Regions from separate parts of the Adlercreutzia sp. DFI.6.23 genome, predicted to be linked through region 2. Evidence: riboswitches for the same ligand, from Rfam matches in the RefSeq annotation. Region 2 holds a riboswitch; the other holds the start of a gene.
What was found. Region 2 has a riboswitch for FMN ahead of NE591_RS10770 (ECF transporter S component). Riboswitches for the same ligand answer to the same signal wherever they lie in the genome.
Positions count from the first base shown of each region.

Region 1 (3,394 bases), on a different contig from region 2:
CCGAGTTCGCTCGAGCACGGTGCGCGCGTCAATGGACAGAACGGCCGAATGGGCGCCCCGGCGCAGCGTCCTTACGGTGCCGATTTCCTCTACAATGCCGGTGAACATGGTGTCGCCTCGCTTTCGACTGAAGGGGAAACGGCGCATTCTAAGAGCAGATCGGGCCCAAGGGCGGTGACGGTGGGGGAGGAAAGGCGAAGCGCGTCGGCGGGCAGCGCCACGCCCCGACCTGCCACCGGCCCTGGCGCGCTTGCTCCCCCGAAAAGCTTCGGGGCGATATAGGCTTGCACGCGGTTCGCCAGTCCGCCGTCGATGAAGGCGCCGTGCAGCGCAGGGCCGCCTTCGACGAGGATCGAGTCGATGCCCAAGCTGCCCGCGTGATCGAGAAGGGCCGGCAGGTTCACTGCGCCGTTGCCCCCTTCCGCCGGCGGCGACGCCCAGACGGAACATCCGGCCTCGCGCAGGGCGCCTGTGCGCTCGGCGCTCGCCTGCGGCCCCACCGCCACCAGCGTCGGTATCTCTTGGGCTGTCCGCACGAGCAACGCATCCAGGGGCAAGCGCCCTTGGGAGTCGACCACAATGCGCAGCGGCTGCCGCCAGGGGCCGCCTTCCAAGCGGCAGGTAAGCGCGGGGTCATCGGCTAGGGCGGTGCCGATGCCCACCATGATGGCTGCGAACCGGTGCCGGTCGCGATGCACCCGCTCGCGCGCTTCGGGTCCGGTGATCCACCGGGATGCCCCCGTGCGCGTGGCCGCTTTCCCGTCCAGGGTCATGGCGTATTTCAGCACCACCAAGGGGCGCCCGGTGGTAATGAAGTGGAAGAATACCTCGTTGAGGTGCCGGCACCCCTCTTCCAGGACCCCCGTCTCCACTACCGTGCCCGCCTCGCGCAGCTGCGCGCACCCTTGGCCCGCCACCAAAGGGTTCGGGTCAAGGGCGCCCACGACGACGCGGGCAATGCCCGCTTCCAGGATAGCGTCGGTGCAGGGTGGCGTTTTGCCCCAATGGCAGCACGGCTCCAGTGTGACGTACAGGGTGCTTCCGGCGGGGTCTTCGTCGCATGCGGCCAGCGCCTCCCGCTCCGCGTGGGGCTGGCCGCATGCGGTGTGCCAGCCCTCGCCGATGATGCGGCCGTCTTTCACGATAACGGCACCTACGAGTGGGTTTGGGCTGGTCCAGCCAGTCCCTCTCTCGGCAAGCGCCAGCGCACGGGCCATGAAGGCTTCGTCGCGTGCGAGTTGCTCTAACTTCTGGGACATCGCTCACCTCCAACGCATCGCTGCGACCTTCGGGCGCCACTTCCGAAAAGATGAGCGGACGATTGCGAAAAAAACCCTGAAACCAAAAGGTTCCAGGGCTTCTAACTGTCCGATGCGCTCCGCTGGGGAGCACTTCCTATCTTCTTCCATCCAGACTGTAACTGTCGGCTTCGGAATTTCACCGAATCAGCCGCAAGCGCAAGACTTGCGGGTCGTGGGCTGTACCACCGGTGGGGACTTTCACCCCGCCCTGAAGATCATGTTCAATTGTTGATCGATCATAGTGCTTTATGGAAGCCCGCGCAACCCACGAATTGGGAAATCTGTGGATACCGTTGGCGATTGCTCGGGGAGTTGCTCGGGACGTGGCGCTTCTTTCCAGGGGCGCGCCACAGCCGCGTATCCGACAAACCTGGCGATGCGCTCGTTCTCTGCGCGCGGCCCCTTCCGTAGAAAAACCGTGCAGCGCGGCAGCTGGGTTTTCCCGTTCGCGCCCTTGTGGTACCATAAGCCGCTGTTGTATTCGTGTTTCGAAGGGACTTATTCATGTCAGGGCATTCTAAGTGGGCAACCACCAAACATCGCAAGGCCGCGCAGGACGCTAAGCGCTCGGCTCTGTTCTCCAAGCTGGCTCGTAACATCACCGTGGCCGCCAAGGAGGGTGGCGACCCGAACCCCGACAACAACGCGTCGCTGGCCGCCGCCATCGAGAAGGCCAAGGGCTACTCCATGCCCAAGGACAAGATCAAGACCGCCATCGACAAGGCCTTCGGTTCCGGCAAGGACGCCGCCAACTACGAGACCGTCGTCTACGAGGGCTACGGCCCGGCGGGTGTGGCCGTGCTCTGCGAGGCGCTGACCGACAATCGCAACCGCACTGCCGCCGACGTGCGCGCCGCCTTCTCCCATTCCGGCGGCAACCTGGGCACTTCCGGCTCGGTGGCCTTCCAGTTCGACCGCAAGGGCCAGATCATGGTGTCCAAGGAGGTCGAGACCGGCGACAAGAAGAACCCCATCGGCCCGAACGGCGCCGCTGCCGACGAGGAGGAGTTCATGCTCGCCGTGGCCGAGGCCGGCGGCGACGACTACGAGGACGCCGACGAGGAGTGGATCGTCTACACCGCGCCGGGCGATCTCATGGCCGTGGTGAAGGAGCTTGAGGCCCAGGGCATCCAGGTGAAGGGCGCCGAGATGACCATGATCGCCAACACGCCGTCGGCGGTATCGGTGGCCGACGCCAAGAAGGTCATGCGCCTCATCGACAAGCTGGAGGAGCTGGAGGATCTGCAGGCGGTGTACCACACCATGGACATCACCGACGAGATCGCCGAGGCGCTCGACGAGTAGTTTTCGCGAACGTTAAAGCCAATCGCGCTAGGGAAGGCGCCGGGCCGCAGGGCTCGGCGCCTTTTGCCTTTCGGGGACGTAACAGGGCCGCGCAACATTCTGGAAACATAGTCGCGAGGAAATCTGATAGGGTGAAGCTTAGGTAAGCGCGCGATAGGCTCTTTGTGCAGCAGCGAGGGAGTCCCGCGCAGGACGAAAAGGGAGGCTCCATGGGTTTTCTCGAAGGTAAGACCGCCATCATCACCGGTGCTGGGTTCGCGGCGCTCAAGGATGGATCCGCCGGTTCCATCGGTTACGGCATCGCCACGGCCTACGCCAAGGAGGGCGCGAACCTGGTTATCACCGGCCGCAACGTGAAGAAACTCGAGACGGCCAAGGAGAAGCTGGAGGCCGAATACGGTATCCAGGTGCTTTGCGTGGCCGCCGACGTGAATGCCGGGGCCGACAACCAGGCCGTGGTGCAGAACGTCATCGACCAGGCCATCGAGAAGTTCGGCCGCATCGACGTGCTGGTGAACAACGCCCAGGCCTCCGCCTCCGGCGTGACGCTGGCCGACCACACCACCGACCAGTTCGACCTGGCCATCTACTCGGGTCTGTACGCCACCTTCTACTACATGCAGGCGTGCTATCCCTACCTGAAGGAGACCAAGGGCTCGGTCATCAACTTCGCCTCCGGCGCGGGGCTCTTCGGCAACTTAGGCCAGTGCGCCTACGCCGCAGCCAAGGAGGGCATCCGTGGACTCACGCGCGTGGCCGCCACCGAGTGGGGCCCCGACGGCATCAAC
Region 1 is NZ_JANGBP010000010.1:21,805-25,198, forward strand. It holds gene ribE (riboflavin synthase) at 1-108, opposite strand, end outside; gene ribD (bifunctional diaminohydroxyphosphoribosylaminopyrimidine deaminase/5-amino-6-(5-phosphoribosylamino)uracil reductase RibD) at 90-1,259, opposite strand; FMN riboswitch at 1,394-1,521, opposite strand; gene NE591_RS09750 (YebC/PmpR family DNA-binding transcriptional regulator) at 1,806-2,606, shown strand; gene NE591_RS09755 (SDR family NAD(P)-dependent oxidoreductase) at 2,816-3,394, shown strand, end outside.
Region 1: another riboswitch for FMN. It lies ahead of ribD (bifunctional diaminohydroxyphosphoribosylaminopyrimidine deaminase/5-amino-6-(5-phosphoribosylamino)uracil reductase RibD); the one in region 2 lies ahead of NE591_RS10770 (ECF transporter S component).

Region 2 (3,394 bases):
GGCCGGCCGCCTACATCGCCGTGGGCCTGGCGGCGGCGCTGGCGGGCGCGGCGAAGCTGAACATCCTCTCGCTCGGCGACGAGGCGGCCCACAGCCTGGGCGTGAACGTGCGCGCCGTGCGCCTGGGGATGCTCGCCGTGGCCGCCGTGCTCGCCGGCGCGGCCGTGAGCTTCGCGGGCCTTATCGGATTTGTGGGGCTGGTGGTGCCGCATCTCATGCGCTTCTTCGTGGGTCACGACAACCGCTGGGTGGTGCCGGCGTCCGCCTTGGCCGGCGCGGCCTTCGTCGTGGGATGCGACCTTCTGGCCCGGGTGCTGTTCGCCCCCTACGAGCTGCCCGTGGGCATTCTGCTCGCCTTCATCGGCGGCCCCTTCTTCATCTACCTCATCCTGAAGAACAAAGGAGGCGGCCTTGACTGAGCGTGCCATTCAGGGCGAGAGGACGTCGTGCGCGCGTCTCGCCGACGCTAAGGCGCGCGCGTCGGAGTGCGCCATCCGCTACGAGGACCTCTCGTTCTCCTACAGGGCGGGCGCCCCCTTCATGGAGGGGCTTTCCGCCGCCATTCCCGCCGGCGCGGTGACGAGCATCGTCGGCCCCAACGGCTGCGGGAAATCGACGCTGGTGAAGCTGGCTGCCGGCCTTCTGCGCCCCGCGGCGGGACGGGTGGAGGTGGCCGGCCGCGATACTGCTTCCTTGACCTCGCGCGAACGGGCGCATCTGATGGCCGTGCTGGCCCAGACCTCCCGCGTGCCTCCCATGACCGTGGAGGCTCTGGTGGCCTGCGGCCGCCATCCGCACCTGGGGTGGGGCGGCCGACTCGGGCCGACCGATCGCGCGGCCGTGGAAGCCGCCATGGAACGGGCCGGGGTCGCGGTCTTCCGCAATCATGACCTGCACCAGCTTTCTGGCGGCGAGCGTCAGCGTGCCCATGTGGCCCGCACACTCGCCCAGGACACCGACCTCATCGTGCTGGACGAGCCCACCACCTATCTGGACATCGGCGCCTGCCACGACCTCATGGCCCTCGTGCGCGACCTGAACCGACGCGAGGGCAAGACCGTCGCCATGGTCATCCACGATCTGGATCTGGCGCTTCGCTACTCCGACTACCTCGTAGTGGTGCAGAAGGGGAGGGTTCTGGCCCAGGGTCCCACCGAGGAGGTGCTCGCCTCGGGCGCCGTCGGCGACGCCTTCCAAATGGACATCTGTCCCCACGACCGCTTCAGCCCCATGAGGGACGAGGCGGTCGCGGGGGCGCGTGCCGAGATCGACCGCGGCTACGTCCTCTACCCCCGTCGCCGCTAAGCGGCACCCCGAGGCATCGGCGGCGGCTATCGACGGCTGGGCGTATCCGATGGTCCTGGGGGTTGCGCGCGCGGCTCGCGTCGCCTACAATGTGCCCCGTGAATTCTGTTTCAGGGCGAGGTGGAAATCCTCACTGGCGGTAAGCACGGCGGCGCCTCTGCGCGCCGGCAAGCCCGCGACCCTGTGCGAAAGCGCAGGCTGACCCGGTGAAATTCCGGGGCCAACGGTTACAGTCCGGATGGAAGAGGCAGACGCTCGCGCTTCCGGCGCCCCGGCCGATGGGGCCAACGCAAACGGAAGCGCGACATCATGGAAGCCTGTATGAAAGGAATTCATACAGGCTCGTTTTCTTTTTGCGAGGGGAAGCGGCTCCGGAAGATACGCCTCGCGAAGAGAAAGAAGGTCCATCATGGCCAACAAACCCACGACTCACCCCGCTGTCGGTTCCTCCACCGTGCGCCCCGCCAAGGCGCCCACGGCCCAGAAGACCATGGCGAACACGAACCGCTGGTCTACCCGCGTGCTCGTGACCATCGCGCTTCTGTGCGCCATCTCGGTGCTCTTGTCCTTCGTTGAGTTCCCGCTGCTTCCTGGCGTGGCGTGGCTTTCCTACGATGCCTCTATCATGCCCGCGGCGGTCTGCGGCTTCGCCTACGGCCCGGCGGCGGGTCTCGCCTGCGGCATCATCTCGGTGGTGGCCCACGGCATCCTCTTCGCCGACTTCACCGGCGCGCTCATGAACCTGCTCGTGGTCATTGGCTTCATCCTGCCCTCGGCGCTCGTGTACAAGAAGATCCACACCCTGAAGGGCGCCATCATCGGTCTTGTGCTCGGCATCGTGTTCGCCGTCATTATGGCCGTGCTCGGCAACCTCGTGGTCACCCCGGCCTGGCTCGGCGTGCCGCTCGATGCCGTCGTGGCCATGATCGTGCCCATCCTCATCCCGTTCAACCTGCTGAAGGGCCTTTTGAACGCCATTCTGACGCTTATCGTCTACAAGGTCATCTCGAACCTCATCACCCCGAAGAAAGACCAGGTTAAGGGCCGCTAATGAGCACCGATGTCTTCGTCGACTTCCGCGATGCCGCCTTCACCTACGATGGGGAGGCCTTCGTCTTCCGGCACCTGAACCTGACGGTGCCCCAGGGGCAGTTTCTGTGCCTGCTCGGCGGCAACGGCTCGGGGAAGTCCACTCTGGCCAAGCACATCAACGCGCTGCTCCTGCCCGACGAAGGCGAGGTGGTCGTGTTCGGCTGCGACACCCGCGACGCGGAGCAGACCTACTTCATCCGTTCCAACGCGGGGCTGGTCTTTCAGAACCCCGACGACCAGCTGGTGGCGAGCCTCATCGAGAACGACGTCGCCTTCGGCCCGGAGAACCTCGGCATCCCGAACCCAGAGCTGCGCGAGCGCGTGACCCGGGCGCTTGCCGAGGTGGGCCTGCAGGGCTTCGAGGCCCACGAGACCAATGCGCTTTCCGGCGGTCAGAAGCAGCGCGTGGCTATCGCCGGGGTGCTCGCCATGGATCCGGCCATCCTCATTCTGGACGAGGCCACGGCCATGCTCGACCCGCGCGGGCGCGCCGGGCTCATGCGCGTCGTGCGCGAGCTGCACGAGCGCGGCATGACCGTCGTGATGATCACCCACTTCATGGAGGAGGCGGCCGCAGCCGACCGCGTGGTGGTGCTCGACGGCGGCGAGGTTCGCATGGACGGCGCCCCGGAAGAGGTGCTCGTGCGCGCCGACGAGCTGCGCGCGCTTTCCCTGGAAGTGCCCTTCGCCTGCCGGCTCTCGCTCGAGCTGCAGGCCGCGGGCGTTCCCGTTTCCACCTGCATCACCGACGACGCCCTGAAGGAGGAGCTATGCGCCTTGCGTTCGTAGATGTGAGCTACTCCTACGAGGGCGGCGAGGCGAAAAAGAAGCGCGGCCGTCGCAAGAAAGACGCCGCCCGCCAGGCCGATTGGGGCAACGCGCCCGATGCCGTGTGGGCCCTGCGCGATGTGACCTTCACGGTGGAGCCGGGGGAGTTCTTCGGCATCGCCGGGCACACCGGGAGCGGCAAGTCCACGCTCATCCAGCATATGAACGG
Region 2 is NZ_JANGBP010000012.1:24,586-27,979, forward strand. It holds gene NE591_RS10760 (iron ABC transporter permease) at 1-419, shown strand, start outside; gene NE591_RS10765 (ABC transporter ATP-binding protein) at 412-1,305, shown strand; FMN riboswitch at 1,408-1,559, shown strand; gene NE591_RS10770 (ECF transporter S component) at 1,715-2,356, shown strand; gene NE591_RS10775 (energy-coupling factor transporter ATPase) at 2,356-3,186, shown strand; gene NE591_RS10780 (energy-coupling factor transporter ATPase) at 3,168-3,394, shown strand, end outside.